Regions from separate parts of the Salipaludibacillus agaradhaerens genome, predicted to be linked through region 1. Evidence: a T-box and tRNA genes for the amino acid it is inferred to sense, from the RefSeq annotation. Region 1 holds a T-box; the other holds one or more tRNA genes.

Evidence for each region. A T-box is a leader RNA that pairs with one kind of tRNA and senses whether it is charged. The one in region 1 lies ahead of leuS (leucine--tRNA ligase), so its partner is inferred to be a tRNA-Leu.
Region 2: it encodes a tRNA-Leu, which carries the amino acid that the T-box ahead of leuS (leucine--tRNA ligase) is inferred to sense. The anticodon was not compared.

What each region holds. Positions count from the first base shown of each region.
Region 1 is NZ_KV917378.1:3,912,194-3,927,767, forward strand. Features, by position in the region: gene ltaE (low-specificity L-threonine aldolase) at 1-140, opposite strand, end outside; gene BK581_RS17955 (MDR family MFS transporter) at 452-1,660, shown strand; T-box leader at 1,786-2,014, shown strand; gene leuS (leucine--tRNA ligase) at 2,097-4,514, shown strand; gene BK581_RS17965 (BaiN/RdsA family NAD(P)/FAD-dependent oxidoreductase) at 4,823-6,085, opposite strand; gene BK581_RS17970 (hypothetical protein) at 6,385-7,077, shown strand; gene proC (pyrroline-5-carboxylate reductase) at 7,247-8,047, shown strand; gene BK581_RS17980 (secondary thiamine-phosphate synthase enzyme YjbQ) at 8,068-8,469, shown strand; gene BK581_RS17985 (putative polysaccharide biosynthesis protein) at 9,071-10,684, shown strand; gene BK581_RS17990 (winged helix-turn-helix transcriptional regulator) at 10,978-11,289, opposite strand; gene wrbA (NAD(P)H:quinone oxidoreductase) at 11,642-12,262, shown strand; gene ftsW (putative lipid II flippase FtsW) at 12,719-13,921, shown strand; gene rodA (rod shape-determining protein RodA) at 13,948-15,123, shown strand; gene BK581_RS18010 (pseudouridine synthase) at 15,142-15,574, shown strand, end outside.
Region 2 is NZ_KV917378.1:2,738,850-2,754,423, reverse strand. Features, by position in the region: rRNA gene BK581_RS12915 (23S ribosomal RNA) at 96-3,034, shown strand; rRNA gene rrf (5S ribosomal RNA) at 3,117-3,233, shown strand; tRNA gene BK581_RS12905 (tRNA-Val) at 3,243-3,318, shown strand; tRNA gene BK581_RS12900 (tRNA-Thr) at 3,326-3,401, shown strand; tRNA gene BK581_RS12895 (tRNA-Lys) at 3,427-3,502, shown strand; tRNA gene BK581_RS12890 (tRNA-Leu) at 3,512-3,596, shown strand; tRNA gene BK581_RS12885 (tRNA-Gly) at 3,601-3,675, shown strand; tRNA gene BK581_RS12880 (tRNA-Leu) at 3,709-3,797, shown strand; tRNA gene BK581_RS12875 (tRNA-Arg) at 3,804-3,880, shown strand; tRNA gene BK581_RS12870 (tRNA-Pro) at 3,895-3,971, shown strand; tRNA gene BK581_RS12865 (tRNA-Ala) at 3,982-4,057, shown strand; rRNA gene BK581_RS12860 (16S ribosomal RNA) at 4,197-5,763, shown strand; rRNA gene BK581_RS12855 (23S ribosomal RNA) at 6,175-9,113, shown strand; rRNA gene rrf (5S ribosomal RNA) at 9,196-9,312, shown strand; gene BK581_RS12845 (MgtC/SapB family protein) at 9,754-10,458, shown strand; gene BK581_RS12840 (CtsR family transcriptional regulator) at 10,655-11,125, shown strand; gene BK581_RS12835 (UvrB/UvrC motif-containing protein) at 11,147-11,686, shown strand; gene BK581_RS12830 (protein arginine kinase) at 11,689-12,759, shown strand; gene clpC (ATP-dependent protease ATP-binding subunit ClpC) at 12,783-15,245, shown strand; gene radA (DNA repair protein RadA) at 15,492-15,574, shown strand, end outside.

The sequences.
Region 1 (15,574 bases):
ACAAGCTTAGCTGCGTATGCTTCTAATTCATTGACTGTAGGGTCTTCTCCATATACATCATCACCCACATCAGCTTTTGCCATCACATCCCGCATTAACTGGCTCGGTTTGGTAACTGTATCACTTCGTAAATCAATCATGAAGCTCGTCCTCCTCTATGGGTCTGTTTCTTCTATCCTATCACACTTGCACAGCGTGAAAATAATACTAATCATTACAAAGGTGTGATTTGATCACAGATAACCGTTCGTAAACGTCCTAGGTCAAAATAGAAAGGAGAGCTAACTCTATTTAGGCGGGAGCTAACGGCCGCTAATGTCCTGATTCACGCCACTACCAATCAGTGGAGAGGAACGGAAACTTCCACTCATTGAAGGTTCATTTTGTTGCTAATTAAATCATAATCATCTAATCTATTAGTTAGTGTATCGAAATAATGGAGGGGAAATACGTGCCAAAAGCAATTTGGATTTTAGTCATTGGGATGACAATTAATGTGACAGGTGCGTCATTTTTATGGCCGCTGAATACCATATATATGAGTCAAGAACTAGGGCGTTCTTTAACAGTGGCTGGCAGTATTATTATGATAAACGCAGCTGCAGGGGTTGCAGGGAATCTATTAGGTGGTAGGTTGTTTGATAAAATTGGTGGCTATAAAACGATTATGGCCGGCGTTACGATTACAACAGTGAGCGCCTTTACGCTAGCTGTTTTCCATCAGTCATTTATAGCCTATGTACTCATGCTCACCACGATTGGATTTGGTGGAGGTATGATGGTGCCTTGTATGTATGCATTAGCCGGAGCGATTTGGCCTGAAGGTGGACGCAAGCCGTTTAATGCCATGTACGTGGCACAAAATGTGGGTGTTGCCGCAGGGGCAGCCATTGGCGGGTTGCTTGCCAGCTTGAGATTCGATTTTGTCTTCTTTGGGAACGGTGTGATGTATTTTAGTTTTTTCTTATTGGCACTCACTTTTTTTAAACATCTTGAAGAGGAAGGAAGGAAAGTATCAGCTTCCTCTACGTTTCAACAGACAGAGCGAGTGGAAAGTAGTAAGCGATTCCAAGCACTTCTTTTGCTATGCGCTGGCTTCTTAGTGTGTTGGATTGCTTATACTCAGTGGGCATCGACTATTTCCGTTCATACGCAAAACTTAGGAATACCTTTAAGTGCGTACAGTCTATTGTGGACGATTAATGGGGGAATGATTATTTTTTGTCAGCCTCTTATTAAATTTTTTATAAGAAGATGGGTTCATTCTTTAAAAGCACAAATTTATGTGGGGCTTAGTATTTTCATGGTTTCGTATTTAATTTTAGCTAGTGCTGAAGTGTTGACAGCATTTGTGGTAGCGATGATTATTCTAACATTGGGAGAAATGTTTGTTTGGCCAGCTATACCGACAATTGCGCACACATTAGCTCCAAAAGGAAAGGCTGGCTTTTATCAAGGAATTGTCAATAGTGTCGGAACTGGAGGTAGGATGATTGGACCGCTTTTCGGTGGACTCATGGCTGACTTATTTGGAATGGCGGTCTTATTTTATGTGCTTGTCGCTATGTTTTCGATTGCCTTTATCATGACCCGAATTTTCGATAAAGGCGTTCCACACCTGGATTTTACGAAAAAACGACAAGAACGTTCAGCTTCTTAGAGGAGTGCTATAAAATGGTCGTTCACTAGAGTCTAAAAATACATTTTTTGTAAGGTGTATGAGCAAGACTTGACAGTGATTGTGTCACCTCATAAAATAACGTATAATGACGATAAATGAATGTGAAAAAAATGTAGAAAAGGATTAGTAATGAAGTAACCTTGATACAGAGAGTTAACGGTCGGTGAAAGTTAACCATGGTTGTTCATGAACTCACCTTGGAGTTGCAAAGGGGAAATCATTTACCCTTTGTCGTGTGACTGGCGTTAACGGTATAGAGTGAGTGCTTATGAAATTAGCGCTAAACGTGGGTGGTACCGCGGGAAGGATGATTATCAGCCTCTCGTCCCTAGTCATAACTAGTGACGGGAGGCTTTTTGCTTTTAAGCGTTTAAGTAACACTAACTATAGAGAGAGTTTTAAGGAGGTAACAAAGTTGGCATTTGAACATCAGCAAATCGAAAAAAAATGGCAGCACATTTGGGAAGAAAACAAAGTATTCGCGACAACAGAGGACCCAGCTAAGAAAAAGTTTTATGCATTGGATATGTTCCCATATCCATCAGGAGCAGGGTTACATGTAGGACATCCAGAAGGCTATACAGCCACTGATATTTTGTCACGGATGAAGCGTATGCAAGGGTATAACGTCCTTCATCCAATGGGATGGGATGCTTTTGGTTTACCGGCAGAACAATATGCGCTTGATACCGGTAAGCACCCGCGTGAATTCACAGAACAAAATATCAATAATTTCCGCAGACAAATCAAAGCACTCGGGTTTTCTTACGATTGGGATAGAGAAGTGAATACAACCGATGAGAAATATTATAAATGGACGCAGTGGATTTTCCTTCAACTATATAAAAAAGGGTTAGCGTATGTGGATGAAGTAGCGGTTAATTGGTGTCCTGCATTAGGCACTGTCCTAGCCAATGAAGAGGTTATCGATGGAAAAAGTGAACGGGGCGGTCATCCGGTTGAACGCCGTCCGATGAAGCAATGGATGCTTAAGATAACCGCTTATGCAGATCGACTTCTTGAAGATTTGGAAGAGTTAGATTGGCCTGAAAGTATTAAAGATATGCAGCGTAATTGGATTGGCAGGTCAGAAGGTGCGGACGTTCATTTTAAGCTTGATGAGCTTGGAAAAGAGGTGACCGTTTTTACAACACGCCCAGATACTTTATACGGAGCCACGTATCTCGTACTAGCGCCGGAGCATTCTCTTATTAATGACTTAACGACGGCAGAGCAAAAAGAAGCGGTCACTGCTTATCAGCACCAAGTAGCGACAAAAAGTGACTTAGAACGCACAGAACTAGCAAAAGAAAAAACGGGTGTGTTTACAGGTGGGTATGCGACTCATCCTGTAACAGGGGAAAAACTCCCTATTTGGATCGCCGACTATGTTCTCGTTAATTATGGAACAGGAGCGGTAATGGCGGTTCCTGGACATGATGAACGAGATTATGAATTCGCCAAAACATTTAATTTGCCGATTAAAGAAGTGGTATCAGGTGGTGATATTGCAACAGAAGCATACGCTGGTGACGGGCCACACGTTAATTCTGACTTCTTGGATGGCCTTCATAATGAAGAGGCGATTTCAGCAATGTGTGACTGGCTAGAAGAAAATAAAAAAGGGGAACGACAAATCACTTACCGATTACGTGATTGGTTATTTAGCCGTCAACGTTATTGGGGAGAACCAATTCCGATGATCCATTGGGAAGACGGAACAATGGAACCCATTCCTGAACACGAGTTACCACTCACACTTCCTGAAATGGAGGAATTCAAGCCATCGGGCACAGGAGAGTCACCGCTGGCTAACAATACTGAGTGGTTATATGTCACAGATCCTAAATCAGGTAAAAAAGGACGACGTGAAACGAATACGATGCCACAATGGGCAGGGAGCTGCTGGTATTACTTGCGTTATATTGATCCGCATAATGATGAACAGCTTGCTGATCCAAAGAAGTTACAACAATGGTTACCAGTAGATATTTATATTGGTGGTGCGGAACATGCAGTTCTTCATCTCCTGTATGCGCGATTTTGGCATAAAGTGTTGTATGATATCGGCATCGTACCAACAAAAGAGCCGTTCCAAAAGCTTTATAACCAAGGGATGATTCTTGGAGAGAATAACGAAAAAATGAGTAAGTCAAAAGGAAATGTCGTCAACCCAGACGATATTATTGAGTCTCACGGTGCGGATACACTTAGACTTTATGAAATGTTCATGGGCCCATTGGATGCTTCCATCGCATGGAGTGAGAATGGATTAGATGGTGCGCGGCGTTTTCTCGACCGTGTATGGCGGTTAATCATTACCGATGAAGGAAAGCTAAACCCTATTATCGCTGATGCTCATGGCAGTGACGAGATGACCCGCGTCTATCATCAAACCGTGAAAAAAGTGACGGATGATTTTGAGGGATTAAGGTTTAATACGGGTATTTCACAATTAATGGTGTTTGTAAATGAAGCTTATAAACAGGAAATGCTATCAAGAAGTCACCTGGAAGGCTTCCTTAAATTATTGTCGCCAGTGGCTCCTCATTTAAGTGAAGAACTATGGAGCCACCTAGGACATGAAGAGACGTTGGCATACAGCTTGTGGCCAGTTTATGATGAAACATGGCTCGTCGAGAATGAAGTAGAAATCGTGGTACAAGTAAACGGAAAAGTTCGCACAAAACTGATGGTAGCTAAGGAAGCTACCAAAGAAGAATTAGAAGAACAAGCACTTACATTAGAGAAGATAAAAGAAGAAATAGACGGCAAAACCATTCGAAAAGTAATTGCTGTCCCAGGAAAATTAGTGAACATTGTTGCTAACTAACACTAATGGGCGTCCGACAGAATAAGACACGATGAGCTGTGTTATTATTCTGTCGGGCTTTTTTGTATGGGCAAAATAAAAACAACTGCTTAGCGTCAGGATGTGTCTTTTCAAAACATAAAATGAATCTTTAATTAATGGTCCCAATGATTGATAGTTGTGTTAATGAGGACATTAGCGTCCGTTCCCCCCTAAATAGATTTATCTTTCCTATCTATTTTTGACGTGAGCGTTTTATGGATGGTTAGATAAAACAAAACGCCCTTCTTCAGATTAACGAAGAGAGGCGAAATGATAAAAAAACTTTACTACTGACCCGCAGCTGCTTTTCCTGCTGTATAACCAGTCGAAAAAGCAACGGTTATATTATAACCACCGGTATAACCATGTAAATCAAGGACTTCACCGCAGAAAAAGAGCCCTTTGACTAGCTTTGATTCCATTCGTTTCGGTTGAATTTCTTTCACACTAACACCGCCTCCGGTGACAAACGCTTTTTCGATAGAAAGAGTCCCTGTGGCTGTCAGTGGGAAGCCTTTAATAAGCTGAGCCAGCTCCCTAAGCTTGGCGTGAGCAAGCTCTGGATAAATGGCTAAAGGATCAATATGGGCCATCTCTAATAAAATTGGGATAAGGCGCTCAGGCAAAAAGCCTTGAAGGGCGTTTTTAATCGCTTTTTTAGATTGTTCTTTAAGTAACTGGACGAGTTGCTGTAACACGTCTTCGGTGGTTTCCTTAGGAAACAAGTCCACCTGTAAGGGAATCGCTGTATCCGGATGTTTTTTTCGTGCTTTAACAACATATTGGCTACAACGCAAACTAATTGGACCGGAAACCCCAAAATGAGTAAAGATCATATCTCCTTCATGAGCTTTAATGACTTTTCTTTTTTTCGGATCCAGTACAGATAATTGAACATCTCTTAATGAAAGACCTTGTAATGTTTTCGCTTTTATAAACGCGTCATGACATGTAATTGGAACTTCAGTAGGATATAAATCTGTTACCGTATGCCCTGCTTTCACAGCCCACGGATAGCCATCACCGGTGGAGCCAGTGTGGGGAACCGATTTTCCACCTACCGCGATAATAACTCGGTTCGTTTCAAGTTTTTCACCATTTTTTAATAAAACCCCTGTAACGCTAGTGATCGACGGATCATAAAGGATGTCACATACTTCTGTATTCGTACGAATAGAGACATTTAATGAACGGATTTTATTTAATAAAGCTCGGACCACATCCACCGCTTTATCATTTACGGGGAACATTCTGCCTCGATCCTCTTCTTTTAATTTTATTCCTAGACTTTCAAAAAAGGCAATAATGTCTTCATTATTAAATATAGAGAAGGGGCTATGCATGAAGCGCCCATTACCCGGGATATGCGTAATGATATCCTCGATATCCGCACGATTAGTTACGTTACAGCGCCCTCCACCGGAAATGGCAAGTTTGCGTCCTAGTTTTTTCCCTTTATCGAGCAGTAAGACTGTTGCACCGTGCTCAGCTGCTGCCACGGCTGCCATTAATCCAGCTGGCCCACCACCGATGATTATGACATCAGTCATCTTAACGCCTTCTTTCTTGTCAGATTCAATTCATCTATCCGATTTTACTGTGCTTGAAAGAAGGAAGCAAGCTTTAGTGAAAAAAACAGGTACCATATTTATTTTTCAGAAAAATAACGCCAAATTAAGCGATTATTAGTTATTTATCTACCTGAGAGACGGTGAGGGTGAAATACATATCAAATAGTTGAATTTTTTTTGAAAAACGCTGTTTTATTTCTCATTTGAATGTGGTAAACTTCAGGTGGGAAATATTCTACCATTGTTTATGAGTGAACTCGTGAAAGGAGGAGAGGCACATGTTTCAAAACTTGAAGGAAAAGTTTGAAGCAAAACGTGCGGTTTGGGCTGAGGAGACACAGGCTCGTATTAATAACTATGCTATTTTGGAAAGACGAAAAATGCTAGCAGAGATGAAAAGAAAAGAGACGTTACAATCTCTATTAAATTCGGAGGTCTCTAAGTACCTTAAAACAGTTTTACCAACTTTTTTATTGAAACCAGAAGCGAGCCGAGCGCTTTTAAACATGTTGCATGCTCGCTCTGAAGGCACGGTAAGCATAAATCTCAATATGACAAAAGAAATGCGGCAAACACACCTGTTTTATCACAATGAATTAGACGTATTTATCACCTTACTTGAGCGAAAAGGCTTTGTGCTTGAAGGGAACGAAGACTTATTCTTAACCTCTTTTTTAACGACCTTAAGGGAGTACAACTATCGTTTATGCATAGATGTTTACGGTGATTTTGTTCCAGATGATGCGTCGTTATTAGAGGCTTTTGATCGGTATTTTGAGACCGTTGAAGATAAATTTAAATATGAAAGCGGAAATGTGGACTTTTTCGCAGCTTACTTAAATCAAAAAGGGATAGTCGATGGCAATTTAACTAAAAGCCGGTTAAAACGTAAATTAAAGCAATATGAAAAAGCAAATAAACATGAATTTAAGTTAAAGAAATTAGAACGGAAGCTACAGAATATTAGCTAAATATATGGAGAGCTGGAGATCTGACATCGTCAGATCTTTTTTTGGTGAAATGCGGCTTTAAAGATGATCTTGAATATGGCTAACCATTTTAGTCGATACCGTATGTCATTTTTACATGATAGTTCGTTCGTGGTATGTTAGAAGACGTAGTGAAGGAGATGAATGAGGTATGACATCATTATTAGTTATTGGAGCAGGGAGAATGGCAGAGGCTATTATTTCAGGCTTAGTGGCAGAGGAAAAAAATATTTTCTCATCTATAACCGTTTCAAATGTTTCAAACAAAGATAGGCTTAGCAGGTTAAAGCGTACATATGGTGTTCACGTGACGCAAGATGCTATAAGTGAAGTAGCTTCTCACGATGTGATTTTATTGGCTGCACCCCCCGATGCGCATAATTACTTGCTGGAACAGTTGAAAGAAGTGATAGATCATCAGCTTATTTTAACAGTAGCAGCAGGAATTGATCCAGCTTATATAGAGGCCCGCCTTAATACGCGGACACCAGTTGCTTGGATTATGCCAAACACCGCGGCAAGTATCGGAGAATCAATGTCCACGTTTACGTGTGGGGAATATGTGGAAAATCATCATAGAACGATCATTAACTATATTTTGTCATCCATTGGAGAATCGGAAGAACTATCAGCTGAAAAAGTTCATGATTTAACTGCGGTTACCGGAAGTGCGCCAGCTTTTTTGTACGCTTTTGCGTTGGGGTTAGAGGAAGCGGCTGTGAACTATGGGGTTAGTCGTAAACAGGCGAGGAAGCTCGTGACCCATATGTTAAAAGGATCAGTATCTATGCTAGAACATAATGGGGAACCACAACAATTAATGGATCAAGTGGCATCTCCCGGAGGCTCTACGGCTAAAGGGCTAGAGGTTCTTAATGAACAAGGTTTTATGAGCATGCTAAAAGATGCGGTGAAGGCGACTAACAATCATGCACGTACTCATAACCAATAAGAAAGTAGGTGAAGAGAGAGATGCTCAAGAAATTAGCGATCACCACAGGCTCACGAGATGAGATGAAGGATATGACGGAAGAGGTGCAGCAAGTCGTTAATGAGAGTGGTGTCCAATCCGGGGTTGTATACATTTACTGTGCTCATACAACAGCAGGAATTACAATTAATGAGAATGCAGACCCAGATGTGAAACATGATATGCTCATGCGCTGGGATGAGGTTTATCCATGGCATCATGATAAGTATCGGCACGTAGAAGGGAATACTGCGGCTCATTTAAAAGCAAGTACGACAGGGGCTTCGCAAATGGTCATCATTGAAAATAGCAAACTCATTTTAGGCACGTGGCAAGGTATTTATTTTTGCGAATTTGATGGCCCCCGACAGCGACACGCCTATGTAAAAGTTATCGAAGGCTAATTAATTAAAAGAGCGCAATGAAGTCTCTTATTACAACGTTATTAAGCTAGGAAAGAGCCTATTTCCTAGCTTTTTTCATGTTCTGCTTTTGTTCTGTACAAGCCTTAATGAAGAGCGAGAAGAAGGTGTAAGTTCAAATAAATCATATACATCTTCGAAAGCGATTATTGTATGTGAGGCATTCATATTAATTAGAGATAAAGCATGGTTAACTCTCCTCTCCATACCCAAAGTCAGCTTTCCCCTATTCACCATAATACAAATGACTGTGTCATTTTGCTAGTTTTAAAGTGTGGTAATAAAGTGCGAGTTTATCACAGATAAACGTCCGTAAAACTCCGGCTTCAAAATAGAGAGTAGAGCTATCTCTATTTAGGCAGGAGATAACGGACGCTAATGTCCTGATTAACTCAACTAACAATCAGTGGGAGAAGAACGAAAACTCCCACTGATTGAAGGTTCGTTTTATAGTCCTTTAGAAGGGGATAGCACGAATAGAATAAATGACTGGATTAATTGCAACATAATTCCCTACTTTTTAATAAAAAGTATGATAAAATGCTATCAGTGTTATGTGAAACTAAGGTGAGGAGCAAGAGACATGTCAGAGCAGCAATTAATTAGAGGTACGGTTATTCTAACGGCGAGTGTCTTTATCTCTAAGATTCTCGGGTTAATTTACGTGTTCCCATTTACAGCAATTGTGGGAACAAAAGGAATGGCACTTTATACATATGGCTATTTGCCCTATACAATTATGTTAAGTTTATCTACGCTCGGAGTTCCCCTTGCCGTGTCGAAATTTGTGTCTAAATACAACGCTCTAGGCGATTACAGAACGGGACAAAGGTTATTAAAATCGGGCATTGTTGTGATGCTTATAACAGGTATCATTGCCTTTTTAGCTTTGTTTTCCTTAGCGGAGCCCATTGCAAAACAAGTCGTTGATCCTACTGACTTAAAGGGGAATTCCTATGAAGATGTCATCTTCGCTGTCAGGATGGTCAGTGTGGCATTATTAATTGTCCCAGTTATGGCGATTATAAGAGGTTATTTTCAAGGACATCAGTCGATGGGGCCTACAGCTGTTTCTCAAGTTATTGAGCAAATCATTCGAATTGTTTTTATTCTTTTATTTGCTTTTCTCATTTTGAATGTATGGAACGGTGAATTAGGTACTGCTGTTGGTATTGCTACATTCGGGGCTTTCGTCGGTGCCCTTGGCGGTCTGGCTGTTTTGCTAATCTATTGGAAAAAAAGAGGCCCTAGTCTAAAAAGGCAAATTGACGAGAGTACAGTAGAACAAAAGCTACCTCTTCGCAGTATGTATAAAGAATTATTAACTTATGCCATACCGTTATCGATAGTGGGATTAGCGATCCCATTATATCAGTTAGTTGATATGGTTACGTTTAACCAAGCGATGCAAGCGCTTGGCTATGATATGAATGTCGTCGAAACTTATTATGGGGCATTTTCACAAACCACTCATAAGCTTATTCAAATTCCAGTGGCACTTGGAACAGCCATGTCGTTAACGATCATTCCAACCGTGACAAACGCATTTATAAATGAAGAGCATGATCGTCTACAACGAACTATCACGCAAACTTATCAAATCATTTTGTTCCTTACTGTTCCAGCAGCAATTGGTCTAACGGTGCTGGCGGAGCCTGTCTATGGTGCACTATTTGGTTTAGCTGATTTAGCTGAGGGGGCCGAGGTGTTACGATCGTATGCATGGATAGCGGTGGCATTTGCCATCTTTGCTGTAACTGCAGCTATTCTTCAAGGAATTAACAGGCAAAAATGGGCTGTTATTGCATTGTTAGCTGGGCTTGCCTTTAAAATACTATCAAATACACTGCTTATTTCATGGTTTGAGGTTCATGGCGCTATCCTCGCTACAGGAATAGGATATATAATTGCCATCGCAATAAATATTTGGGCTATAAAAAAATATGCAAATTACGATTATACATTTGTCTTTAAACGATTCTTACTTGTTTGTTTGTTCACCGGCATGATGGCAATTGTCGTTGGATTTTTACAATACGGTCTTATGCAACTTCTTCCCATAAATACGAGAATGGATGCTCTTATCATCCTTGCGGTCACTGTTTTATCAGGTATTGTCGTTTATTTGAATTTAGGCATTCGCTCAGGACTGGCTGGTCAAATCCTTGGAGAGAGATTTAAATTCTTAAATAAATAGAAAAAAACTATAAAAATAGAGGCGTGTTAGGATATTACCACCTCAAATAAAAGTTATTCCGCTTCGGTTAGATGACGCACAATAATATTTTTGTAAATGACTTGAAACTATAAAAAGAGATAAAAAGTAAAAGGGAAGTTGTTTAAGACATATGACGACTTCTCTTTTTTGTGACTTTTAACTGCCATAAACGAAGAAAAAGACCTTTTCGCAATAAGCAAAAGGTCGACCTTAAACAGCTATTTTATATACCAAATGAAAGCTATCAATTTAGCCTTCGAGTAAATTTAAGTTCAGTTAACCCATTTTTCAGCCCAATGCTGAATTTCGTCAAGAGCAGGTTTTAATGCTTCCCCTTTTTGCGTTAGCTGATATTCTATCCTGACTGGTGTTTCTGGATAGACAGACCTTTCAATTAGTCCTGCTTCCTCTAATTGCTTCAAACGATCAACGAGCATTTTATCACTCATACTTGGTATATTAGATGAAATGTCCCGAAAACGAACAGGTCCTTGTAAAAGTACTCGAAGGATTAAGCCATTCCATCGTTGGCCAAGTAGTTGAAATGCAGATTCAAATTTTGGGCATAGATTCATCTTTTCCATTGTTATATCACTCCCTAGGCATCTTTATCACAGATAACCGTCCGTAAAACGCCCGCGTCAAAATAGAGAGGAGAGATAAATCTATTTAGGTGGGAGGTAACGGACGCTAATGTCCTGATTCACTCAACTAACAATCAGTGGGAGAAGAACGTAAACTCCCACTGATTGAAGGTTCGTTTTATGCCTGACATTATTATATCATACTCTACTTGACAATAGTACACGGCACAGAATTTTTCTTACTAAAGGTAAGTAACATACCGAATGATTGGTCGTATCAAAAAATAAGAGGTTTAGTGGTGTTGAATGACAGGAATTATAGAAGTAAATTCCGTTATAAGGAGTGTTGAACATGACAAAAGTGTTAGTACCGTATTACAGTACTTACGGTCATATTTTTACGATGGCACGTGCTATCGTGGAAGGTGCTCAAGAAGTTGAGGGGACAGAAGTCAAGTTAGTGAGAATTGAAGAGTTTGACGCGGTAAAAGATGCCATGTCTGAACAAGATGCGTATGTGCACGCCCAAGAGGCGCAGAAAGATGTCCCTGTTGCGACTCATGATGATTTACGATGGGCTGATGGTGTTGTGTGGGGGATCCCGACACGTTATGGGGCGATGCCTGCCCAAATGAAGCAATATCTCGACTCTGCCGGGGGGTTATGGGCAAATGGTGAATTAGAAGGGAAAGTAACTGGGATTTTTACAAGTACCGGTTCGATCCATGGCGGGCAAGAAACAACCGCCATCACTTCACTTGTTCCCTTATTACACTTTGGATTTATCTTCGTGGGGCTTCCTTATGGAGAAAATCCAGAACAGCTAACGACAGATGGCATTGGTGGGTCACCATATTCAGCTTCTACAATTGCTGGTCCTGATGGCAGCTCACAGCCAGATCAAAGAGATTTACTGATGGCGAAGCGATTAGGCAAAAGGGTTGCCAGTGTGGCGAAAGCATTAAGAAGTTAAAAAATAACGATTCATTGTGAAGATCACACCAATACTATATTTCGTAGGGCTTTAAACTGCTGTATATTTACAGCGGTTTTTTCTAGTATGAACGAAACTTTTTTTATTTTTTTTCGTCTATATGTGAGACGTTAATTTAGTTATTAAGTGAATTTAACCTAAAATTGACTTGACGCCAAGGCTAAAAATATCTAACTAAGAATAGTACGTTATAATTAAAAAAGGTTAATAGCACATGAATTATTGAATGAATGAATGAGTGATTGAATGTAGGCCATCTGCTGGGTTAAAGAGCAAACCTCTTTGTCTCTTGATCTTCTAAAGATCGGGTATTTAGTCATTTGTCAGAAACTTTTATTTTAATGACCACGGGAAGTCTCTTTTAGCAAGAGGCCCCATCTGCTATAATGAAAGAATTAGCATGGTCGTTGCCCTACAGGCACGGAGGTGAACACCTTGGAAGAAGAAAAGCGTAAAGGGCTTTATATAGATTGGTATCTTATTGTCAGTATAGTACTTCTGGCTTTATTTGGACTTGTGATGGTGTACAGTGCAAGCTATGTTCAAGGCTATCAGGTTTATGATAACATGACTTATTTTTTTGATCGTCAGCTACAATGGCTGGTGATTTCTGCTGTTATGTTCACTTTTTTTATGTTTTTTCCGTATCGTCATTTTCGCAAATTAGTGCCATGGATTGTGTTTGGCTCGTTTGCGTTATTGCTCCTCATTTTAGTTCCGGGAGTTGGCTATGAAGTTAATGGCTCCATGAGATGGATTAATGTTGGTCCCATTAGAATCCAACCATCGGAGTTTGTTAAAGTCGGATCTATAATTTATTTGGCGTATGTTTATTCAAGAAAGCAAGCATATATTAATAAGTTTTTTACGGGTGTTATGCCACCGTTAATTATTGTGCTCGGATTTTTTATTCTCATTATGTTCCAACCAGACTTAGGGACGGCTACTTCCATTGTATTAGTGGCGGGATTATTAGCGTTTTGTTCTGGAGCGCGTATGCTTCATATTATTTCTTTAAGCTCGCTTGCGGCTTGGGCACTGTACCATTATGCTCAATCAGCACCTTACCGGTTAAATCGGTTATTAGGCTACCGAAACCCGTTTGAATTAGAGCAAACAGAAGGGTTTCAGCTTGTCCAGTCGTATATTGCCATTGCCCATGGTGGCCTTTCAGGTGCTGGATTAGGCCAGAGTGTCCAAAAACTATTTTACCTCCCCGAAGCCCATACTGATTTTATTCTGGCGATTGTCAGTGAAGAATTGGGGTTAATCGGTATTGCCGTCGTCTTTTTATTAATGCTTGCGATTATTGGTCGTGGGGTGATAATAGGCACTCGTTGTAGAGATGCTTTTGGAAGCTTGCTTGCCTTTGGTATTGTTTTTCAGCTGAGTATTCAAATGATATTTAATGCAGGAGCAGTTAACGGTCTCTTGCCTATTACAGGGATTCCATTTCCATTTATTAGCTACGGTGGGTCTTCATTATTAGTTAATTTCATCGCCATGGGTATCCTTGCAAATATTTCGAGACGCACTGAAAAAGAACGACAAGAAGGCTTGGAAAAAAATGAGGCATTACCTTTAGAAGAGAATGAAGAGATTCAAGTAGGAAGACCGCATGTGACGGTTGTGAAATAAATCTGAAAGTGTGAGTAGGTGCATCTATGCAAGAGAGAAAAAGTGCGTTTCAACAGTTAGATTATTCGTTATTATTTTTTCTGTTTGTCCTTATGTGTATTAGTTTATTAGCGATATACAGTGCGGCTGGGCAATATAATGTTCCCATTTTCTTCGTCCAACGCCAAATTATTTGGTTTGCTGTAGGGACAATTTTAATGCTTGCCGCTATGATGGTGGATTATGAGAATTTTAAAAACTTTTCAATTCCTCTCTATATTATGGGAATGGTCATGTTACTTATTGTCCGCTTTGTCCCTTTTTTGAGCGCTGAGAGAAATGGTGCTAGGCGTTGGCTAGGGTTAAATAATGAACCACTTTTTCAGCCTTCTGAGTTTGTCAAAATCTTTTTGATCATTGCTCTGGCTCATTTAATTTTTTTGATTGCAAAAAAACCGCGAGAAAAATCCTTTAAATCAGATTGTATTGTTGTGGGAAAAATCTTAGCTGTCGGTTTGCCGCCATTTGCATTAATTTTAGTTCAGCCGGACTTAGGAACGGCGTTAGTTATTGCAGCAATTATTTTTATTATGATTTTAATGGTCGGTGTGTCGTTTCGAATGATCGGATTACTCGTGGGGCTTGCTGGTTCATTTATTGCTTTTCTAGTCTGGCTTCATAACCAATATTTTGAGTTTTTTAGTATATTTATAAAAGGACATCAATTAAGCCGAATTTACGCGTGGCTCGATCCTAGTGCTAATACTGGAGGAGAGGGGTATCAGCTTTATCATGCAATGCAGGGGATTGGTGCTGGTCAGCTTTATGGGAGCGGGTTTGGAAGTGGTGTGAAAGCTCAAAGCGGTATTATTCCTGAGCTTCATACCGATTTTATTTTTGCGGTAATTGGTGAAGAATTTGGCTTTGTGGGTGCTACTGTCTTGCTCGTCGTCTACTTTTTGTTTTTATATCGCATGGTTATCATTGCCTTTAACTGTAACAATAGTTTTGGAACTTACTTAGTAGCAGGTGTTATTGGGTTACTTGTGTTTCAAATCTTTCAAAACATTGGGATGACGATCGGTTTAGTGCCGATTACAGGACTTGCGTTACCTTTCATTAGTTATGGAGGAAGTGCGTTAATTACGAACATGTTAGCGGTAGGTATCGTCTTAAATGTTAATATAAGAACGCGTCATTATATGTTTGGTGAAGAAGAGTGATGAAATGAGGGAGTTATCTTGCGTGCGGATAAATTGCTAGCGTCGATGGGCTTCGGTTCTAGAAAGGAAGTCAAGAAGCTGCTTAAAAAAGGGGGCTTTACCGTTAATGAAGCCGTCGTGAAGGATGGAAAAACGCATGTCACCCCAGAGACTGACACCCTTGAAGTATTTGGGGAACGGCTTTATTATAAACCTTTTATTTATTTAATGATGAATAAGCCTCAAGGGGTCGTCTCGGCCACGGATGATAAGCGAGATAGGACTGTCACTGATCTATTGGAACCTGAAGATGCGCTATATGTTCCCTTTCCAGTTGGACGACTAGATAAGGATACGACGGGGCTGCTTCTTTTAACAAATGACGGACAGTTAGCCCATAAACTCACATCACCTAAAAAAAAGGTGGATAAACAATACCTTGTGCATCTAGAGAAATCAATAGATGAAGCGG
Region 2 (15,574 bases), 1.2 Mb from region 1:
GCAAGTGAGCGCAACACCGGAACGTACTGAGGTACGTGAGGATGGTGAGCGAACGCAGCTGACGACGCGCTCTGTCGATGATCTGCGGTTTAAGAGGTTAAGCTAGAAAGGGCGCACGGTGAATGCCTTGGCACTAGGAGCCGATGAAGGACGGGACGAACACCGAAATGCTTCGGGGAGCTGTAAGTAAGCGTTGATCCGGAGATATCCGAATGGGGGAACCCACCGCCTGTAATGAGGCGGTATCCACACCTGAATCCATAGGGTGTGAGAAGGCAGACCTGGGGAACTGAAACATCTTAGTACCCAGAGGAAGAGAAAGCAAATGCGATTTCCTGAGTAGCGGCGAGCGAAACGGAATCAGCCCAAACCAGAAGGCTTGCCTTCTGGGGTTGTAGGACACTCCATACGGAGTTACAAAGAGTGATCGTAGGTGAAGCGACCTGGAAAGGTCCGCGGGACAAGGTAAAAGCCCTGTAGCCGAAACGGTCACTCCTCCGGAGTGTATCCTGAGTACGGCGGGACACGTGAAACCCCGTCGGAAGCAGGGAGGACCATCTCCCAAGGCTAAATACTTCCTAGTGACCGATAGTGAACCAGTACCGTGAGGGAAAGGTGAAAAGCACCCCGGGAGGGGAGTGAAATAGATCTTGAAACCGTGTGCCTACAAGTAGTTGGAGCCCGTTAATGGGTGACAGCGTGCCTTTTGTAGAATGAACCGGCGAGTTACGATCCCGTGCAAGGTTAAGTTGAAGAGACGGAGCCGCAGCGAAAGCGAGTCTGAATAGGGCGCCAAAGTACGTGGTTGTAGACCCGAAACCGGGTGATCTACCCATGTCCAGGGTGAAGTCCAGGTAACACTGGATGGAGGCCCGAACCCACGCACGTTGAAAAGTGCGGGGATGAGGTGTGGGTAGGGGTGAAATGCCAATCGAACTCGGAAATAGCTGGTTCTCCCCGAAATAGCTTTAGGGCTAGCCTCGAGGGAAGAGTGTTGGAGGTAGAGCACTGATTGGACTAGGGGTCCCCACAGGATTACCGAATTCAGTCAAACTCCGAATGCCAATCACTTATCCTCGGGAGTCAGACTGCGAGTGCTAAGATCCGTAGTCAAGAGGGAAACAGCCCAGACCATCAGCTAAGGTCCCCAAGTATACGTTAAGTGGAAAAGGATGTGGAGTTGCTTAGACAACCAGGATGTTGGCTTAGAAGCAGCCACCATTTAAAGAGTGCGTAATAGCTCACTGGTCGAGTGACTCTGCGCCGAAAATGTACCGGGGCTAAACGTATCACCGAAGCTATGGATGGCCACCGTCAGGTGGCTGTGGTAGGGGAGCGTTCCAAGGGCGTAGAAGCATGATCGTAAGGACATGTGGAGCGCTTGGAAGTGAGAATGCCGGTATGAGTAGCGAAAAGAGGGGTGAGAATCCCCTCCGTCGAAAGCCTAAGGTTTCCTGAGGAAGGCTCGTCCGCTCAGGGTCAGTCGGGACCTAAGCCGAGGCCGAAAGGCGTAGGCGATGGCAAACAGGTTGATATTCCTGTACCACCACGTTTCCATTTGAGTGAAGGGGGGACGCAGGAAGGTAGGGTAAGCGCACCGTTGGATGTGTGCGTCGAAGCAGTGAGACTGACAAGTAGGCAAATCCGCTTGTCGTAAGGTTGAGCTGTGACCGCGAGTGAACTAAAGTAGCGAAGTTCCCGATCCTACACTGCCAAGAAAAGCCTCTAGCGAGGAAACTGGTGCCCGTACCGCAAACCGACACAGGTAGGCGGGAAGAGAATTCTAAGACGCGCGGGAGAACTCTCGTTAAGGAACTCGGCAAAATGACTCCGTAACTTCGGGAGAAGGAGTGCTCTTGCGGGTGAATAGCCTGCGAGAGCCGCAGTGAACAGGCCCAAACGACTGTTTATCAAAAACACAGGTCTCTGCGAAGCCGCAAGGCGAAGTATAGGGGCTGACACCTGCCCGGTGCTGGAAGGTTAAGAGGAGGGGTTATCCCTTACGGGAGAAGCTCTGAATTGAAGCCCCAGTAAACGGCGGCCGTAACTATAACGGTCCTAAGGTAGCGAAATTCCTTGTCGGGTAAGTTCCGACCCGCACGAAAGGTGCAACGATTTGGGCACTGTCTCAACGAGAGACCCGGTGAAATTATATTACCTGTGAAGATGCAGGTTACCCGCGACAGGACGGAAAGACCCCATGGAGCTTTACTGTAGCTTGATATTGGATTTTGGTACAGCTTGTACAGGATAGGTAGGAGCCTTGGAAGCCGGAGCGCCAGCTTCGGTGGAGGCATTGGTGGGATACTACCCTGGCTGTACTGGAATTCTAACCTCGAACCGTGATCCGGTTCAGGGACAGTGTCAGGTGGGCAGTTTGACTGGGGCGGTCGCCTCCTAAAAGGTAACGGAGGCGCCCAAAGGTTCCCTCAGAATGGTTGGAAATCATTCGTAGAGTGCAAAGGCATAAGGGAGCTTGACTGCGAGACCTACAAGTCGAGCAGGGACGAAAGTCGGGCTTAGTGATCCGGCGGCACCGTATGGAAGGGCCGTCGCTCAACGGATAAAAGCTACCCTGGGGATAACAGGCTAATCTCCCCCAAGAGTCCACATCGACGGGGAGGTTTGGCACCTCGATGTCGGCTCGTCGCATCCTGGGGCTGAAGTAGGTCCCAAGGGTTGGGCTGTTCGCCCATTAAAGCGGCACGCGAGCTGGGTTCAGAACGTCGTGAGACAGTTCGGTCCCTATCCGTCGCGGGCGCAGGAAATTTGAGAGGAGCTGTCCTTAGTACGAGAGGACCGGGATGGACACACCGCTGGTGTACCAGTTGTTCCGCCAGGAGCATGGCTGGGTAGCTACGTGTGGCAGGGATAAGTGCTGAAAGCATCTAAGCATGAAGCCCCCCTCAAGATGAGATTTCCCATCACTTTATGTGAGTAAGATCCCTCAGAGAAGATGAGGTTGATAGGTCTCGGGTGGACGCATGGCAACATGTGGAGCTGAGAGATACTAATCGATCGAGGGCTTAACCAAAAGCAAGTCGTCTTTTCTCTAAGACATGATGTCCTATCAGTCCCGTTATCCAGTTTTGAAAGGTCGATAAGACCTTGATATGTTCAGTGACAATCGCGGAGAGGTCACACCCGTTCCCATGCCGAACACGGTAGTTAAGCTCTCCAGCGCCGATGATAGTTGGGGGCTCTCCCCCTGTGAAAGTAGGACGTCGCTGAGCATTATATTTGGAGGATTAGCTCAGTTGGGAGAGCATCTGCCTTACAAGCAGAGGGTCGGCGGTTCGAGCCCGTCATCCTCCACCATTTTCATGCTGGCCTAGCTCAATTGGTAGAGCAACTGACTTGTAATCAGTAGGTTGGGGGTTCAAGTCCTCTGGCCAGCACCATTTATAATTTTTTAAATTGAAATATGAGCCATTAGCTCAGTTGGTAGAGCATCTGACTTTTAATCAGAGGGTCGGAGGTTCGAATCCTCCATGGCTCACCATTTTTTTTTGCGGGTGTGGTGGAACTGGCAGACACGCTAGACTTAGGATCTAGTGCCTTCGGGCGTGGGGGTTCGACTCCCTTCACCCGCACCATATTGCGGGAGTAGTTCAGTGGTAGAACATCACCTTGCCAAGGTGGGGGTCGCGAGTTCGAATCTCGTCTTCCGCTCCAGATATATTATAAAATGAAATAGTTAGAAGTCCTGCCGGGGTGGTGGAATTGGCAGACACACAGGACTTAAAATCCTGCGGTAAGTGATTACCGTGCCGGTTCAAGTCCGGCCCTCGGCACCATAATTTGCGCCCGTAGCTCAATTGGATAGAGTGTCTGACTACGGATCAGAAGGTTAGGGGTTCGACTCCTCTCGGGCGCGCCATAATTTTAATTGATCGGGAAGTAGCTCAGCTTGGCAGAGCACTTGGTTTGGGACCAAGGGGTCGCAGGTTCAAATCCTGTCTTCCCGACCAGAATTTATAAGGGGCCTTAGCTCAGCTGGGAGAGCGCCTGCTTTGCACGCAGGAGGTCAGCGGTTCGATCCCGCTAGGCTCCACCATATTTTGACCTTTGAAAACTAAACAAAAAGCCAAGCAAAGTGGGATATGAAAATATCCCGTCAAAGAAACAAAGCGTTGAGTGGAAACATTCAACAACGCCAGACGAAAGTTTGGACATGATGTCAGAGACATCGAACTCTATCGGAGAGTTTGATCCTGGCTCAGGACGAACGCTGGCGGCGTGCCTAATACATGCAAGTCGAGCGCAGGAAGCCGGCGGATCCCTTCGGGGTGAAGCCGGTGGAATGAGCGGCGGACGGGTGAGTAACACGTGGGCAACCTACCTTGTAGACTGGGATAACTCCGGGAAACCGGGGCTAATACCGGATGATCATTTGGATCGCATGATCCGAATGTAAAAGTGGGGATTTATCCTCACACTGCAAGATGGGCCCGCGGCGCATTAGCTAGTTGGTAAGGTAATGGCTTACCAAGGCGACGATGCGTAGCCGACCTGAGAGGGTGATCGGCCACACTGGAACTGAGACACGGTCCAGACTCCTACGGGAGGCAGCAGTAGGGAATCATCCGCAATGGGCGAAAGCCTGACGGTGCAACGCCGCGTGAACGATGAAGGTTTTCGGATCGTAAAGTTCTGTTATGAGGGAAGAACAAGTGCCGTTCGAATAGGTCGGCACCTTGACGGTACCTCACGAGAAAGCCCCGGCTAACTACGTGCCAGCAGCCGCGGTAATACGTAGGGGGCAAGCGTTGTCCGGAATTATTGGGCGTAAAGCGCGCGCAGGCGGTCTCTTAAGTCTGATGTGAAAGCCCACGGCTCAACCGTGGAGGGTCATTGGAAACTGGGGGACTTGAGTGTAGGAGAGGAAAGTGGAATTCCACGTGTAGCGGTGAAATGCGTAGATATGTGGAGGAACACCAGTGGCGAAGGCGACTTTCTGGCCTACAACTGACGCTGAGGCGCGAAAGCGTGGGGAGCAAACAGGATTAGATACCCTGGTAGTCCACGCCGTAAACGATGAGTGCTAGGTGTTAGGGGTTTCGATACCCTTAGTGCCGAAGTTAACACATTAAGCACTCCGCCTGGGGAGTACGGCCGCAAGGCTGAAACTCAAAGGAATTGACGGGGGCCCGCACAAGCAGTGGAGCATGTGGTTTAATTCGAAGCAACGCGAAGAACCTTACCAGGTCTTGACATCCTCTGACACCTCTGGAGACAGAGCGTTCCCCTTCGGGGGACAGAGTGACAGGTGGTGCATGGTTGTCGTCAGCTCGTGTCGTGAGATGTTGGGTTAAGTCCCGCAACGAGCGCAACCCTTGATCTTAGTTGCCAGCATTCAGTTGGGCACTCTAAGGTGACTGCCGGTGATAAACCGGAGGAAGGTGGGGATGACGTCAAATCATCATGCCCCTTATGACCTGGGCTACACACGTGCTACAATGGATGGTACAAAGGGCAGCGAGACCGCGAGGTTAAGCGAATCCCATAAAGCCATTCTCAGTTCGGATTGCAGGCTGCAACTCGCCTGCATGAAGCCGGAATTGCTAGTAATCGCGGATCAGCATGCCGCGGTGAATACGTTCCCGGGCCTTGTACACACCGCCCGTCACACCACGAGAGTTTGTAACACCCGAAGTCGGTGCGGTAACCTTTTGGAGCCAGCCGCCGAAGGTGGGACAGATGATTGGGGTGAAGTCGTAACAAGGTATCCCTACCGGAAGGTGGGGATGGATCACCTCCTTTCTAAGGAGCTATTAAGCTCAGCTTATTAAAACTTTGCTTTGGCTATTTTGTTTAGTTTTGAGAGGTTAAACTCTCAGATAGAAAAACTTACCCGTTGGGTAAGAATCGACCTTTGAAAACTGGATAACGAAAGACTGATAAATGACATCACCGGTTCACAATCGCTTGATTTAATCAAACGATGAGAGAACCGAGTGTCTTAGAAAAAGGCCATTAAGACGCCTAAAACCGCCTTTTTAATAAAGGAAAGGGTTTAAGCCACCTGGTGATAAGCCAGAAGTGTGCTTAAACAAAGAGCATCAAAGAGATCGAGGAAGCAAGTGAGCGCAACACCGGAACGTACTGAGGTACGTGAGGATGGTGAGCGAACGCAGCTGACGACGCGCTCTGTCGATGATCTGCGGTTTAAGAGGTTAAGCTAGAAAGGGCGCACGGTGAATGCCTTGGCACTAGGAGCCGATGAAGGACGGGACGAACACCGAAATGCTTCGGGGAGCTGTAAGTAAGCGTTGATCCGGAGATATCCGAATGGGGGAACCCACCGCCTGTAATGAGGCGGTATCCACACCTGAATCCATAGGGTGTGAGAAGGCAGACCTGGGGAACTGAAACATCTTAGTACCCAGAGGAAGAGAAAGCAAATGCGATTTCCTGAGTAGCGGCGAGCGAAACGGAATCAGCCCAAACCAGAAGGCTTGCCTTCTGGGGTTGTAGGACACTCCATACGGAGTTACAAAGAGTGATCGTAGGTGAAGCGACCTGGAAAGGTCCGCGGGACAAGGTAAAAGCCCTGTAGCCGAAACGGTCACTCCTCCGGAGTGTATCCTGAGTACGGCGGGACACGTGAAACCCCGTCGGAAGCAGGGAGGACCATCTCCCAAGGCTAAATACTTCCTAGTGACCGATAGTGAACCAGTACCGTGAGGGAAAGGTGAAAAGCACCCCGGGAGGGGAGTGAAATAGATCTTGAAACCGTGTGCCTACAAGTAGTTGGAGCCCGTTAATGGGTGACAGCGTGCCTTTTGTAGAATGAACCGGCGAGTTACGATCCCGTGCAAGGTTAAGTTGAAGAGACGGAGCCGCAGCGAAAGCGAGTCTGAATAGGGCGCCAAAGTACGTGGTTGTAGACCCGAAACCGGGTGATCTACCCATGTCCAGGGTGAAGTCCAGGTAACACTGGATGGAGGCCCGAACCCACGCACGTTGAAAAGTGCGGGGATGAGGTGTGGGTAGGGGTGAAATGCCAATCGAACTCGGAAATAGCTGGTTCTCCCCGAAATAGCTTTAGGGCTAGCCTCGAGGGAAGAGTGTTGGAGGTAGAGCACTGATTGGACTAGGGGTCCCCACAGGATTACCGAATTCAGTCAAACTCCGAATGCCAATCACTTATCCTCGGGAGTCAGACTGCGAGTGCTAAGATCCGTAGTCAAGAGGGAAACAGCCCAGACCATCAGCTAAGGTCCCCAAGTATACGTTAAGTGGAAAAGGATGTGGAGTTGCTTAGACAACCAGGATGTTGGCTTAGAAGCAGCCACCATTTAAAGAGTGCGTAATAGCTCACTGGTCGAGTGACTCTGCGCCGAAAATGTACCGGGGCTAAACGTATCACCGAAGCTATGGATGGCCACCGTCAGGTGGCTGTGGTAGGGGAGCGTTCCAAGGGCGTAGAAGCATGATCGTAAGGACATGTGGAGCGCTTGGAAGTGAGAATGCCGGTATGAGTAGCGAAAAGAGGGGTGAGAATCCCCTCCGTCGAAAGCCTAAGGTTTCCTGAGGAAGGCTCGTCCGCTCAGGGTCAGTCGGGACCTAAGCCGAGGCCGAAAGGCGTAGGCGATGGCAAACAGGTTGATATTCCTGTACCACCACGTTTCCATTTGAGTGAAGGGGGGACGCAGGAAGGTAGGGTAAGCGCACCGTTGGATGTGTGCGTCGAAGCAGTGAGACTGACAAGTAGGCAAATCCGCTTGTCGTAAGGTTGAGCTGTGACCGCGAGTGAACTAAAGTAGCGAAGTTCCCGATCCTACACTGCCAAGAAAAGCCTCTAGCGAGGAAACTGGTGCCCGTACCGCAAACCGACACAGGTAGGCGGGAAGAGAATTCTAAGACGCGCGGGAGAACTCTCGTTAAGGAACTCGGCAAAATGACTCCGTAACTTCGGGAGAAGGAGTGCTCTTGCGGGTGAATAGCCTGCGAGAGCCGCAGTGAACAGGCCCAAACGACTGTTTATCAAAAACACAGGTCTCTGCGAAGCCGCAAGGCGAAGTATAGGGGCTGACACCTGCCCGGTGCTGGAAGGTTAAGAGGAGGGGTTATCCCTTACGGGAGAAGCTCTGAATTGAAGCCCCAGTAAACGGCGGCCGTAACTATAACGGTCCTAAGGTAGCGAAATTCCTTGTCGGGTAAGTTCCGACCCGCACGAAAGGTGCAACGATTTGGGCACTGTCTCAACGAGAGACCCGGTGAAATTATATTACCTGTGAAGATGCAGGTTACCCGCGACAGGACGGAAAGACCCCATGGAGCTTTACTGTAGCTTGATATTGGATTTTGGTACAGCTTGTACAGGATAGGTAGGAGCCTTGGAAGCCGGAGCGCCAGCTTCGGTGGAGGCATTGGTGGGATACTACCCTGGCTGTACTGGAATTCTAACCTCGAACCGTGATCCGGTTCAGGGACAGTGTCAGGTGGGCAGTTTGACTGGGGCGGTCGCCTCCTAAAAGGTAACGGAGGCGCCCAAAGGTTCCCTCAGAATGGTTGGAAATCATTCGTAGAGTGCAAAGGCATAAGGGAGCTTGACTGCGAGACCTACAAGTCGAGCAGGGACGAAAGTCGGGCTTAGTGATCCGGCGGCACCGTATGGAAGGGCCGTCGCTCAACGGATAAAAGCTACCCTGGGGATAACAGGCTAATCTCCCCCAAGAGTCCACATCGACGGGGAGGTTTGGCACCTCGATGTCGGCTCGTCGCATCCTGGGGCTGAAGTAGGTCCCAAGGGTTGGGCTGTTCGCCCATTAAAGCGGCACGCGAGCTGGGTTCAGAACGTCGTGAGACAGTTCGGTCCCTATCCGTCGCGGGCGCAGGAAATTTGAGAGGAGCTGTCCTTAGTACGAGAGGACCGGGATGGACACACCGCTGGTGTACCAGTTGTTCCGCCAGGAGCATGGCTGGGTAGCTACGTGTGGCAGGGATAAGTGCTGAAAGCATCTAAGCATGAAGCCCCCCTCAAGATGAGATTTCCCATCACTTTATGTGAGTAAGATCCCTCAGAGAAGATGAGGTTGATAGGTCTCGGGTGGACGCATGGCAACATGTGGAGCTGAGAGATACTAATCGATCGAGGGCTTAACCAAAAGCAAGTCGTCTTTTCTCTAAGACATGATGTCCTATCAGTCCCGTTATCCAGTTTTGAAAGGTCGATAAGACCTTGATATGTTCAGTGACAATCGCGGAGAGGTCACACCCGTTCCCATGCCGAACACGGTAGTTAAGCTCTCCAGCGCCGATGATAGTTGGGGGCTCTCCCCCTGTGAAAGTAGGACGTCGCTGAGCGACTAAAGACATTCTCTTATGAGGATGTCTTTTTTGTATGTATAGAATGATGCGCTGATACGAGGGATTGGAAGGACAAGCAGGTCGAGGAAGCAAGAGAGGGAAGCGCGGAGTGCCCTATGGGCATGAGCACTGGACGAATGTAGGTGACGAAGAGATGCGCCGTTCAGCCAATCCCGCAGAGCGCCGAAGAAAGGTGGAGGCGTCCCCCTGTGAAAGTAGGACGTTGCTGAGCGACTAAGGACATTCTTTTAGGAGAATGTTCTTTTTTTATATAACATTGATACGCTAAGTACGATCCTTAACAGAAAAGAGGATGGTTCTTATAAATTATGATTAAGATTAAATCCGATTTATTTAAAAAGGTAAAGGGTAATGAAGTTTAAGTTGAATAATAATGACTCACAGGAATGAACGTTATTGTAAAAGGGGGACCAGCAAATGTTTGAAAATGATTTAACTATTATGATAGTAAGGTTAATAACCGCCGCTATTTTAGGTGGGTTAATTGGAGTTGAAAGGGAGTTTCATCAGCATCCGGCGGGATTTCGAACACATTTATTAGTAAGTGTAGGTTCTTGTTTAATAATGCTCCTCGCCTTTTACGGTTTTGAAGAGTATATTATTGAAAATAAAAATGTGGTTACATTTGATCCATCTCGTCTTGCTTCTTATGTGGTCTCGGGAATAGGCTTTTTAGGAGCAGGAACAATTTTAGTGCAAGGCTATACGGTGAGAGGCTTAACGACAGCTGCTTCTATTTGGGTCGTGGCGGCAATTGGATTGACTGTAGGCGCTGGTATGTATGAGCCTGCCATTATAACAACGTGTCTTGTCATATTAAGTTTATTTCTTTTAGGTAAGGCCCCTTTTAGGTTTGGAGGAGAACAAGATCCAAAATATCAACTTATAATTTTAACAGAGGGAAAATATGTGAAGTTAAATGAATTAGTGAGAACAATAGAAGGACATGAAATAAAATTAAAAGGGATAATATCGGAGAAGAAAAAAAGTAGCGAATATGAAAAGTCGTTGATTGAATATCGGTTTTTAGTGGAATATAAAGAGGGGGCTAGCTTAAACAACATGACAGAGGAATTACATCAGTTTGACTTTATACATCGCATTACAATTAAATGTGAATAGAATGAAAAAGTAAAATAATGACGATTATAACTAATGATTAGAGCAAATAAGTTGCGTGATTTATAAAAAACGTTATAATATAATTAAAGTCAAATATAGTCAAAGTCAGAATGGTGCAATAGATAAAGGAATTACATAGATTATTTATGAATAACCTTAGGTTGATATCAAAGCTTTTAGTGGAGGAGGGGGCCAGATGAGAAATATATCGGATATTATCGAGCACTATCTTAAAAATACAATTGAAAAAACGAAGCAAGAAGTTATCGAAGTTAAACGCAGTGAGTTAGCAGAGCAATTTGATTGTGTGCCTTCTCAAATTAACTATGTCATTCGAACACGTTTCACTGTGGAAAAGGGGTATATGGTTGAAAGTAAGCGTGGAGGCGGCGGCTACATACGAATAATTAAAGTCAAGGCAGCCAACCAGCTTGCCCTATTTGACCAATTAATCGAGTTGATTGGTCACGGTGTATCTCAAACGGCTGCTACTAATATTGTTATGAGGCTATTTGAAGAAGGGGCTATTACTAAAAGAGAAGCGAATATTATGCAAAGTGCTTTAGATAGAGAGGTCCTTCATATACAACTCCCGTTCAGGGATGAATTACGGGCAACTATTTTGAAAGCAATGCTCACTACTTTAAAGTATAAAGAACATGATTAATTTAATTGGGGAGGGATTAACATGCTTTGTCAAGAATGCCAACAGCGTCCAGCAAGCCTGCATTTCACAAAGATTATAAATGGTGAAAAGACAGAATTTCATATTTGCGAAACGTGCGCGAAAGACAAAGGGGAGTATATCCCTGGTTCTAATAGTTTTTCTATTCACCAGTTGTTATCAGGTCTTCTGGATGCGGATCAACCATTTTCCTCAACAAAAAAGCAATCATTTGATACACCACGTCCTGAGTTAAAATGTACACATTGCGGTATGACATATCAAAAGTTCGCTGAATTAGGAAGGTTTGGATGTGCGGAGTGCTATAAAAGCTTTGATGAAAAGCTAGACCCTGTTTTTAAACGTATTCATGGAGGGAATGCTAGTCACCAAGGTAAAATACCTAAACGAAAAGGGAAAGACTTACATGTTCATCGCGAATTAGAAGAATTAAAAGAACGATTAAAAGAGTTGATTGAAAATGAAGCTTTTGAAGAAGCGGCGGAAACAAGAGATCGGATACGCTCTCTAGAAACAACCCTGCATAAAAAGGGGGGTGAATAACCATGTCCCTAGAATCATTTATTAGTCAGGCGGTTAGTCCTTGGATGAAAAATGAAGGACCAGATGCAGATATTGTCATAAGTAGCCGTGTTAGATTGGCTAGAAACTTACAAAACGTTCCTTTTCCAATATTAGCAACTGAAGAGCAGTTGCAAGGTATTCAACATCAAGTGGACCATAAATTTGCTAACCATTCTCATCGTCAGTTTGGCCAATTAGAACTTCTAAAAATGAATGATTTGAAAGAAAATGAAAAAAGAGTTTTAATGGAGAAACATTTAATTAGTCCTAATCTTGCTAACAGTGCAAAAGAAGGGGCAGTCCTTCTAAGTGAAGATGAGTCTTTAAGCGTTATGATTAATGAAGAGGATCATTTTAGAATTCAGTGCTTATTATCAGGTTTCCAGCTAGATGAAGTTTTAAAATTTGCAAATAGTATGGACGACTGGATGGAGGAAAAACTTGATTTTGGATTTGATGAAAGAAGAGGGTACCTTACAAGCTGTCCTACTAATGTAGGGACTGGTTTAAGGTCTTCAGTCATGATGCATCTGCCAGCTCTAGTCCTTACCAAAAATCTTAACAGAATATTACCAGCCATTAATCAATTAGGTCTTGTCGTACGTGGGATTTATGGGGAAGGTAGTGAGGCACTGGGTAACCTGTTTCAAATCTCTAACCAGACAACACTTGGAAAATCTGAACAAGATATTGTTGAGGATTTAAGAAGTGTTGTAAAACAATTAATACAACATGAACGGGCAGCTAGAGAGTTATTAAGTGAAGAATCGCAAAATCAGCTTGAAGATAGAATTTATCGGTCATATGGTATCTTGTCATATAGTAGAAGTATGGAATCAAAAGAAGCCATGCAACGATTGTCCGATGTAAGACTAGGTATTGATATAGGAGTCATAAAAGATGTAAATGGCAAGATTTTAAATGAATTAATGATATTGACCCAACCGGGTTTTCTACAGCAATATGCAGGTGAACAGTTAGGGACCTCTCAGCGTGACGAACGCAGAGCGGCCATTATTAGAGAACGATTAAAACTTGAAGGAGATATTTAATTAATTTATGGAGGTGTCTATATATGATGTTTGGAAGATTTACAGAACGCGCGCAAAAGGTTTTAGCATTAGCTCAAGAAGAAGCTGGCCGATTAGGTCATAGCAATATAGGAACTGAGCATATTTTGCTTGGTTTAGTAAGTGAAGGAGAAGGGATTGCTGCTAAGGCGCTTTCAGCTTTAGGGTTGGGTTCAGAAAAAATCCAAGTTGAAGTGGAGAATTTAATCGGTAAAGGAGAAGAAACAACTAAACAGATTCACTACACGCCAAGAGCGAAGAAGGTCATAGAATTATCGATGGATGAGGCGAGAAAACTTGGACATTCTTATGTAGGGACTGAGCATATTTTATTAGGGTTGATTCGTGAGGGAGAAGGTGTGGCAGCACGTGTTCTTAACAATTTAGGCGTTAGCTTAAATAAAGCACGGCAGCAGGTGCTACAGCTTTTAGGTTCAAGTGAATCAGCTAATAGTCAGCAGCAAGCAGGTGGAGGAACGGGGGCTACAAATGCTAGCACACCGACACTTGATAGTCTTGCAAGGGATTTAACGGCAATAGCTAAAGAAGATCAAATTGATCCGGTGATTGGAAGATCAAAAGAAATTGAACGCGTTATTCAAATCCTTAGCCGACGTACTAAAAATAATCCAGTATTAATAGGGGAACCTGGTGTTGGTAAAACAGCTATTGCTGAAGGGCTTGCGCAACAAATTATTAATAATGAAGTACCAGAGACTCTTAGAAACAAACGAGTTATGACGCTAGATATGGGGACCGTAGTAGCAGGAACCAAATATCGGGGAGAGTTTGAAGACCGCTTGAAAAAAGTGATGGAAGAGATTCGGCAAGCGGGAAATGTTATTCTCTTTATTGATGAACTTCATACGTTAATTGGTGCAGGTGGAGCTGAGGGCGCCATTGATGCATCTAACATTCTAAAGCCGTCTCTTGCTCGAGGAGAGTTACAGTGTATCGGTGCCACAACACTTGATGAATACAGAAAATACATTGAAAAGGATTCTGCCCTTGAGCGACGCTTCCAACCGATTCAAGTAGATGAGCCGACAACAGATGAATCTATTCAGATTTTAAGCGGGTTAAGAGATCGTTATGAAGCCCACCATCGTGTCACTATTACGGATGATGCAATCGAAGCGGCTGTACAATTATCAGATCGCTATATATCAGACAGATTTTTGCCGGATAAAGCCATTGATTTAATAGATGAAGCGGCCTCAAAAGTGCGACTTAGATCTTATACAGCTCCGCCTAACTTAAAGGAGAAAGAGCACAATCTTGAAGAACTTCGTAAGGAAAAGGATGCAGCTGTGCAAAGCCAAGAATTTGAGAAAGCAGCCTCTTTAAGAGATAAGGAACAAAAGCTACGCGAAGAACTAGATTCCTTAAAAAATGAATGGAAAGAAAAGCAAGGACAAGAAGATTCAGAAGTGACGACGGAAGATATCGCATCTGTTGTCTCTACGTGGACGGGGGTGCCAGTAAGTAAACTAGCCGAAGAAGAAACAGACCGTCTTCTTCGAATGGAAGAGATCCTTCATAATCGAGTTATTGGACAGAACGAGGCAGTTGAAGCTGTTTCAAAAGCCATTCGTCGTGCTCGTGCCGGTCTCAAAGATCCAAAACGTCCGATCGGCTCATTTATTTTCCTTGGACCAACAGGTGTAGGTAAGACAGAATTGGCAAGGGCTGTTGCTGAATCGTTGTTCGGTGATGAAGACGCGATTATTCGTATTGACATGTCCGAATTTATGGAAAAACATACGACAAGCCGCTTAGTCGGTTCACCTCCTGGGTATGTAGGTCATGAAGAAGGTGGACAGTTGACTGAAAAGGTCCGTCGCAAACCTTACTCAGTAATATTACTGGACGAAGTTGAAAAGGCGCATCCAGAAGTATTTAATATATTACTTCAAGTACTAGAAGACGGCTTCTTAACAGACTCTAAAGGGCGTCGGGTTGATTTCCGCAACACAGCCATAATTATGACATCAAACGTAGGCGCAAGTGTACTGAGACAAGAAAAAAGTCTAGGATTTACTGCACACCGCTTTGGAGAAGATTATAAAGACATGAAAGGTAAGGTTATGGGCGAATTGAAGAAAAGCTTCCGCCCAGAGTTCCTAAACCGTATAGACGAAATTATTGTGTTCCACTCTCTTGAGAAAGAGCACATCAAAGAAATTGTGACCCTTATGGCCAATGAACTGCAAAAACGCTTAGCAGACCAGGATATTAACTTTGAATTAACAGAAAAAGCAAAAGCGAAAATTGCCGATGAAGGATTTGATCCTGAATACGGTGCTCGCCCATTGCGCCGTGCTTTACAAAAGCAAGTTGAAGATCGATTGTCCGAGGAACTTCTTAGAGGTAAGTTAGCCAAAGGTCAATCGGTAGCCATTGACGTTAAAGATGATGAGTATGTTGTCGTCTCAAAAAAGCCGAGGAAATCTAAAGCTAAATCATAATTTATGAAAAGGAAAAGTGAGATTCTGCCACCCGATTAAAGACTTCTGACATATAGATTTTACGTTAGTGTTATAAAGACGGAAAGGGGGAAGTTCTTAAATTAAGAAACTTCTCCTTTTTACTTCATAATTATTATAAATCGTACATAATGATAAAACCCGGATTAAACTAACGGCCCTATAAACCATTTTTACGTGCTAAAATGATACCCACATAGTTTATTTTTTAAAGGAGTCGGTCAACGAATGGCGAAGAGAAAAACTAAATTCGTGTGTCAAGATTGTGGTTACGAATCCACCCGATGGATGGGGAAATGCCCTGGCTGCCA